2 regions of the Myxosarcina sp. GI1(2024) genome follow, and region 1 is predicted to be linked to the other one. Evidence: riboswitches for the same ligand, from Rfam matches in the RefSeq annotation. Region 1 holds a riboswitch; the other holds the start of a gene.
The links. A riboswitch is a leader RNA that binds a small molecule or an ion and turns the genes downstream of it on or off. The one in region 1 is predicted to bind cobalamin.

Region 2: linked by a shared signal. The riboswitch ahead of ACLFKQ_RS25815 (HupE/UreJ family protein) and the one ahead of ACLFKQ_RS12245 (CbtB domain-containing protein) in region 1 are both predicted to bind cobalamin.

What each region holds. Positions count from the first base shown of each region.
Region 1 is NZ_JBKGTY010000002.1:670,584-674,797, forward strand. It holds gene ACLFKQ_RS12215 (metal ABC transporter substrate-binding protein) at 1-739, opposite strand, end outside; gene ACLFKQ_RS12220 (hypothetical protein) at 824-1,054, opposite strand; gene ACLFKQ_RS12225 (hypothetical protein) at 1,038-1,436, opposite strand; gene ACLFKQ_RS12230 (hypothetical protein) at 1,481-1,951, opposite strand; gene ACLFKQ_RS12235 (hypothetical protein) at 1,955-2,119, opposite strand; gene ACLFKQ_RS12240 (hypothetical protein) at 2,150-2,314, opposite strand; gene ACLFKQ_RS12245 (CbtB domain-containing protein) at 2,328-2,513, opposite strand; cobalamin riboswitch at 2,538-2,684, opposite strand; gene ACLFKQ_RS12250 (hypothetical protein) at 3,355-4,158, opposite strand.
Region 2 is NZ_JBKGTY010000010.1:127,730-131,943, reverse strand. It holds gene cobW (cobalamin biosynthesis protein CobW) at 1-880, opposite strand, end outside; gene ACLFKQ_RS25815 (HupE/UreJ family protein) at 937-1,617, opposite strand; cobalamin riboswitch at 1,649-1,794, opposite strand; gene argJ (bifunctional ornithine acetyltransferase/N-acetylglutamate synthase) at 1,865-3,106, shown strand; gene ACLFKQ_RS25805 (DUF2267 domain-containing protein) at 3,279-4,127, opposite strand.

The sequences.
Region 1 (4,214 bases):
GCTGCTCGGCATTAATCGGCCACATATAAATTTCTTCCATATTGTAGTCGCGAGCGAGATAAGAAAATGCCCCTTCGCAACTTACTAAATAACGTTGATTTTCGGGGACTTGTGTCAAATCTGCCTGTAGTTCTTCGTCGATTGCTTTAAGCTTTTTGCTATATGCTTCGGCATTGGTGTTGTAGGTTGCGGCATTTTCTGGATCGAGTTTTACAAAAGCTTGACGAATATTTTCCACGTAAACCAAAGCATTCTGGGGCGACATCCAGGCGTGGGGATTGGGTTTATCTTCATATGGACCTTCAGAAATAGGAATTGGCTCTATACCTTCTGTCAATAACACCGAAGGAACATCTCGTACGTTGCCCAAAAACTGCTCGAACCAACGCTCCAAACCCATTCCGTTGTAAAGAATCAAATCGGCATCTTGAGCTTTGGCAATGTCGCTGGGTGTGGGTTCGTAGCCGTGAATTTCCGCACCAATGCGAGTAATAGATTCTACATTGAGTTTGTCACCTGCCACTTTTTGAGCGATGTCTGCTAATACGGTAAAAGTGGTGAGGACTTTCTTTTTACCTTCGTTATTAGCTACCTGTTCTGAATCAGCCTCCGTTGGTTGTGTGCTGTCTGAAGTAGTCGAGGTTGTAGTTTCCCCTGTACCCCCACAGCCAGTCAGCCAAACGCTTAATGCCAGAGTGGAGGAGAAGAGCATCTTTCGCTTTAAAAAAATTTGTGCCATCGAAAAATAAAATTGAACTCAATTTCATTATCGTATCACTTTTCTTTCATATTTCTCTCATTATTGAGCATGGCGACTATTGGCTTAAGCTTTTTTCATCAAAACAGCGCAACCATGTATCCCAGATAAAGCAGTAGCCCAAATAAAATTCTTAATAAAAATACCCCATAAAATTGTCGAACTAAATCCATGTCCGCCCATTAACTGGGCAATTAGCACGATACTGCCTTGATAAATACCGTAACCACTGACAAGACTTACAGCCAACCAAATCAAATAACCCCAAACACTATGACGGCTAAATTTTGGTCGCAATGTAACCAACCAAGTAACAAGTAACCAACAGTGTTTCTAAACCCATTACTAACCACCAAGTCAAAGATTCTAAAGTTCTGGGATATTGGCGAATGGTAAAGCCATAAAGCTGATTGGCAAACCAGATACTCATGGCACTAATTAGAGCTTTTTTGCGAGTCAACGTATTACCAGTTACCGCAGCAAAACCGACTAAAGGCGCATGAGGATAGATGATGCTGCTAGCACTACCAACAGTAATCAGAAACATCTGCCACCGATTACTTTTAGCGATCGCTTTTACTGCTATTTGCCAGGAATTGAGTTGAGATAATTCGCCATTTTTCCCAGATTTTGAAGAAACGAACCAAGATTTAGCTAGTTTTTCTACGTCAGATTTCATTGGTTTAAGGATGCTAAAGTCTAATAACTAATGACTAAACTGTTTTACGTCTCCGTCCCCAGAATTTTGCGATTAATCCCACCACAAAAATGAGAGTGAAATACAATAGACTGATGAACCTGACTAATAGTGGAGGAGCGATGCCTTCTACTTCTATTTCCTGAGATACCTGCATTTGCTTTATTGTTCGCAACAGCAGCAGAAGTAGAAACTGCACCAACTTCAACATTAGATGCTGCAACTTTGGCACTAACATTAACCACGAGTAAAACCGCGATCGCAATTATCGTCATGCCACTCAATAACATTCTGACTGGCTGAGGAGCGATTTCTCCATCATTCAAAGTTTGTTCGCCACCTAAAATCCAACCGCCAGTAAAACCAACTCCTAACAAAATAATCGCTAAAATTGCTAAATTACGATATTTTACGGCGTTTTCAGGAACTTTGAAGGTTAAAGAGTGCTCGAAAGCCTTAAATATGTCTGTAGCCTGGGGATTGGCAGCTACTTCCATAGTTTAGTTACCGCGAATGGGTAATACTTGCTCGAACTCTGGATTTCCTTGAGAGGCGATCGCTTCTAAACTGAGTAATTCTGTCCCCTCGACAATGGGAAAATCGGAAGTAAACCAGGGTGTTTTGGCTGGTGTGAAAATACCGACTTTTAAATTAGCATCAGTCAAAGGCTGTTCGTCAGCATCGAGTGCCTGAAGTTAAAATTTAACGACCGTATCATCGACAATTACATCTTCCAAAGGTGGTTCAGTTTGCAGTAGTACTGTTGGTTGAGAGACAATTGGTGTTAATTTAGATAACCAAACTAAACTACAACCTGCGATCGCTACTGCGGTCAATAAAATATATTTAATTAATTTCATTTTTTCTCCCTAATTAATGACAGGCGACCGTCAAAGTGTGATGACGAGTCTCGTGTAGCGCGTCATGAACGGGAGAATAGGTGGAAAAATAAAGCGTCCAAAGAATTATCATGCAAAGACCAACTATCAGAAAAACTTGGACTGGCAATGACAATACTAAACGCTGGGCGCGTTGCCCCAAACTACTTATGCTAACCATTATCTGTACCTCGCAGATTGATTTAGTGCGGTGTTAATATCGGCGGGCATTCTGACTAAGAGAATTTTAACGCTCTCATCACAGTTGCGGTACAGCGTTGGATTTTTACCAAACTTTCCCCATTACTTCTAATGACTGTTCCCCATTAGAACCGATTGAGTAACTGTTACAGTTATAGTAACCTTAATTAGATTGACTGCAACAAGAAATTTAAATGATTTAGGCTACAAAATAACTGCACCCCAGCACCTAAAGCCACCCAAAAGTAAACATTAATCGATGCACCTAAGTACCAGTCGCTACAGCTTTTTGAGCGACGCTCTCTAGCTTTGACTATTTCTCATACTTCTGACCAAGGCTCGTCAATCATGGTTTTCATATTTTCTGATTGCGAGAGAGGAAGACTATTTTGGTGATTTTTAAAAAATTTAACTTTTGGAAAGGTTGTACAGTCACTATTTTCACTTTTAGTTGAGATTGACACCGCGACTACTTTACCTAAACTCCGTGGAAAGTCTCCTGGTTGGATAAAAGGTTAGAAAAGAAGAAAAAGAAAGACCTATCCCATAGCGAAAAAGAGTTATTCTCGCCCTAAAAAATCGAAAAAGAAGCTTGTTAAACCTTATTTTCCGAGCTGAGTTGGACAATTCAGCTATTTTTAACTGGCTGAATTGTTTTCTGATGATTTTTTTTAGCTAAACCATAGATTTAACCGGAGTTGGCAATTTGCAATTAGGAATTAAAAGTCAAGTTGTTTTTTACGAGCTCTTAGGCAATTGAAACCGCTCGAGATCGATAATTTTTAAGTTTTAGCTTCGTCGAATTAGCGTCGATTTCAGATTTAATTTTCATCCATCGGAACGAAGTGTTTAGTTTCAGGTATGTATTTCCAAGCGATTCCTTCTGGATCTTTACTCTGACTCCATTCGGGAAAATCTTCGTCTAGTTTGCGTCTGCCGACGGTACTAGAGTTAAGATCGAGACGTTTGGCTAAATCTGCCTGAATTAAAAAGCGCTCTTCATCGGTAGTAGTGATTTCAGCTTCATCTACTGCAGAGCTTTCAGTCGCAACAGGCGATTCGGATTCTAACTCAGCTACATCAGTGGCAGCAGAAGTTGAATGCTCGCTAATTTGCTGTTGCTGTGTTTGTTCCTGCTTGGCTAAACTGGCAATTCCGCGAAAAGAAACTTTACCAGACTCACTAGCTGCTGACTCATAGGAATTGAGGGATAATTCTGATTCAGTTTCAGGTTCGCTGTCATCTAAAATACTTCCCAAGGCACTGGCAGTAGGAAAGTAATACACGATTCCTTTATCTGGAATGATTTTGGGCGCTACCCCGTAATCGCTAGCTTTCCCTTCTAAGAAACTCTTTGCCGCTTTGGCAGTCAAATTAGCTTTCAAGGATAAGTCTACTGGAGTAAGGTAACCGCGATTTTCTTTGATTAATTGATTGAAGTAAGGATTTACCTGAGCGCACCATTTTTGCCACTGATAATTTTGCCAAATTCTAAAAGCAACAATTGATAATGCCAACAACAGCAGTAAAGGCCAAAGCTTGTACAAAATGACAATTGATAGTGCTAGGGGCAAGATTAGAATTAGAATGCCAGCAGAACTATTGTTTAAGGGTTTTCCTGTCATAGTTGTAATTGCAATTGCTAAATCTATTAGTTGCAAGTTTGTCTTGCATAATTGCC
Region 2 (4,214 bases), on a different contig from region 1:
CCTTTACATTGACGAAACCTTTAATGCGGTAAATCTCATGCTGTTGTAATAGCTTTTGTAACTGTGCGATGAGAGTTTCTGGTTCAAAAGCGCGATCGCAAACGATTTCGATCGAATTAATTTCATCGTCGTGTTCGTGGTCTGGTTCATCATCGTGATGGGAATGACGGTTGCTCAAATCGTCTTCGACAGCAGCATTAAAACCCAGTAACAGCTCTGGTGCGATTTCTCCTTTACTGACGACTGCAATTTTTACCCCGGGAGACAATTCACTTCGGAGCCAAGTTTCGATCTTTTCTCTATCGGCGGAATTTACTAGATCGGTTTTGGTTAATAGCACCAAATCCGCACAGGCTAGCTGGTCTTCAAATAGTTCTTCTAGGGGTGTTTCGTGTTCTAAATTGGGATCGGCTTGACGCTGGGCTTCTAACGCCTCCAAATCTCCAACAATCGCACCGTTAGCTAATGCCTGACAATCTACTACGGTAACTACTCCGTCTACCGTGGCACTATTGCGAATTGCCGGCCAGCGAAAGGCTTGCACTAGGGGTTTGGGTAATGCCAGTCCTGAAGTTTCGATTAGCAAACAGTCGATCTTATCTCTCCGCTTGAGTAATTCTTGCATGGTCGGATAAAACTCTTCCTGTACCGTGCAGCACAAACAACCGTTAGTTAATTCGATAATATTGCTCTCGGCAGTTTCTACTTCATCACACACCTGACAAGACCTCAATAATTCGCCGTCTATTCCCACCTCGCCAAATTCGTTGACCAGAACGGCAATTCGTCTGCCTCGATTATTTTGTAACAAATGGCGCACTAAAGTTGTTTTTCCCGCGCCGAGAAAACCAGAAATTACGGTTACCGGTATTTTATGCATTGATTTTGTCGATTGTTAATAGTTGATGGTTAATTGTCTTTTGCCTGAATTTTTTCTCAACCGATGAGCGTATTAGTGAAGAAAGCCAAACCCAAACCAAAAACGGTAAAACCCACAAAGCGCAAATTCAAATTAGCCTTATTGTCCGACAGAGAGCGAGCGATAATTAACTTGCCCACAAAAAAAGCGATCGCGCTAATTACTAATTGAATTAGACAAAAACCCAGTAAATAAGCACCGAGAGGAGTCATTTCCGCACCAAAAATTGCTTCTCCATAGGCATAGCCGTGGAAAATTCCCGCTACAGCTGCCAAAACAAGATATAAAACTGACTTATTATGTTCTTGTCGTGCTAGGTAAATCCCAATAAGCAAAACCGAAGCAGCAATAATTAGTTCTGTTAGAGGTAATTCGACACCGAGTAGATGTATTCCAGTTCCTAAAGCTGTAGCAACAATAAAACTTACTGGAATTATCATTCCCCATCTAGAGTTTAAAGCTGCTAGTAAACCGACAGCAATGGTGAAGGACAGATGGTCGATACCGATAACTGGATGACCCAAACCAGATAAAAATCCTTCAATAAAATTACTGGGAACTTGACCGCCAAAAGGATGATGGGCATGGGCTGGTTCGATGCCAATAAACCAGATAAACAGCAGCAAACAACCAAATAATAGTGGGACGATCGCCTGAGATTTTTTCAGCGATCGCAACTGAAGCGATAGAGCAGACATTATCCGTACCTCGCAGATAAATGTGATTCAAGTTTTAAAGCTACCAGCGGCGGGCATCCTGACTTAGAGCATCTAGAGTTACTCCTTACAGTTGCGGGACAGCGTCAGATTTGCACTGAACTTTCCCCCTTGCGTCTGATGGCTGATCCCCATCAAAACCGATGTTGCAGATGCAGATAAGTTTTAATCTACCACAAGATTGGTATAATCAGCTAAAAATCAAAAAATATATAAATCGTTGAGCATAATGGCAGACTGGCAGGTAGTAAGCGGTGGTATAACTGCACCCAAAGGATTTAAAGCGGCTGGAATCAGGGCAGGATTGAAGGCTTCGGGTGCCAAGGATTTGGCATTAATTTTATCCGAATCTGAGGCGATCGCTGCAGGAGTATTTACCATCAGTCAGGTGCGGGCTGCTTGTGTCGATTACTGCCGTCAACGTCTCCAAGCTAAAGCTAGCGCTAGGGCGATTCTTTGCAATGCCGGACAAGCTAATGCCGCTACGGGAGAATCAGGGTGGCAAGATGCTCTGGACTGTGCTGAGTTATTGGGTAGAGAATTAAATATTGCTAAAGATTCAATTCTACTGGCTTCTACAGGTGTCATCGGTCAGAGAATTAAAATGGATGCTTTGCGACGAGGAATACCTCAATTAGTTGCCGCAGTTTCTGTTGAGGGGGGTAAAGATGCTGCTAAAGCCATTATTACTACCGATTTGGTTACCAAGGAAATTGCTTTAGAAACTACTATTGAAGGTCGTCCCGTTAGAATTGGCGGTATTGCTAAGGGTTCGGGAATGATTCATCCTAATATGGCAACCATGCTGGCGTTTGTTACCTGCGACGCGGCGGTTTCCACTCAGCTATGGCAAGAAATGCTCAGGCGAGCTACCAACCGCAGTTTCAATCAAATTACCGTCGATGGCGACACCAGTACTAACGATACTCTACTAGCTCTGGCTAACGGACAATCCCGTACTTCGGCGATCGTGGATAATAGCAAAAACTCTGAAAAGCTAGAGGCAATGTTAACCGCAGTCTGCCAACATTTAGCCAAAGCGGTTGCCCGTGATGGCGAAGGAGCTACTTGTCTGATTGAAGTACGAGTATCGGGAGCGATTGACGACCGGGCAGCTTCAGTAGTAGCTAAAACCATTGCTGGTTCGTCTCTAGTCAAATCGGCAGTTTTTGGGAGCGATCCTAACTGGGGCAGAATTGCTGCTGCCGCAGGTAGAGCAGGGGTTAAGTTTCATCAGGATGAGTTAAATATTACCTTGGGGGATATTCAACTGATGCAAAATGGACAGCCCCTTCCTTTCGATCGCACTGCTGCTAGTGATTATCTCGCTCGGGCAGCCGCAGGAGAATACTTACAGAACGACACGGTATTAATTACGGTTTCTATCGGCGTAGGTAAGGGAAGCAGCGTCGCTTGGGGTTGCGATCTGACCTATAAATATGTCGAAATCAATGCAGAATACACGACTTAGAAGAGAGGGAATAGAAATAAATAAAAAAAAGAAAGGGTAATAGCATAAATATTTACCCTTTACTCTTAGTGAGTCTAAATAGTCTCAATGTCAAAGCAGATTCTTCTTTAAGGCACAGTAGCCGTAACTTCGTCCCTTAATCCATTGAACATCTATCTGTGTCTTCGAGTAATTAAGCTTCCTGCCAGAGTTGTTTGATTTTTCCTGGCAGAAATTCTCCAATTTCGGCGACTCTTTCGGATGATAATTCATCTTTGGTCGCCGAGAAAATTGCTTTGACTACTTTTTCGGCATTGGTACCTTTGGGCAACCCTCCTTCCTGTTTAATGCGAAAGAGAAAAGTTTCATCGTCAAATTTTAACGGAGGACGAACTTTACTCAACCAAGACACGATGGGATTTTCATCTTTCCACAGTTGGGCAATTTCTTCCTGTAGTCTCTTTTTATCGGTAGGTTCGGCAGGTCGATGTAATTCTGATTCGACTTTTTCTGCTGCCTCGGTACTCATTAAATCTCGCATCGTGCGATAGACTACGGTGACTAAATCTCTGGCATCAAAGATATCGGGAAGTTCGGCTTTGAGAGCAACTTCTTCTAGAAAAGGTGTATCTTTGCCGACAATTGTAGTTACGGGACCCTCATCCAATGCTGACGGGGGGCTTTCTTGCATGCGCTCGAGCATTTTTTCTCCTCTATCGGTCAATGCGGCTCGTTTGAACCGAATTAAATGAGGTAGGGGTCCATCGGGAGCACCTAAAGTATTGGCAACGCGAAAATCTACTTCTTTAGAATCGATTACATCGGGTACGTCTTCTTGATTGGCGTAGGCATTACCCGTAAAATCGGCATCGATATACTCTTTTTGATTGAGATAATCTAAATGTCCTAGAAAATCCGAGATGGTCAGATTTCTACCAGTAAAATCCGTACTTTTAAAATCTACCGTGTGACCAGTGTTTTCTCCTGCTTTGATTTTTTGTAGCAGGATGTACATAATGTCCTCTCTTAAATTAATAGGCATATTTTTTCTTTTCTTTTATGAATTCTGTATTTATTTTTTGCTAAATTGAGCCTCTTGGCAATAGTCGAACTGAGTTAATATTTATTT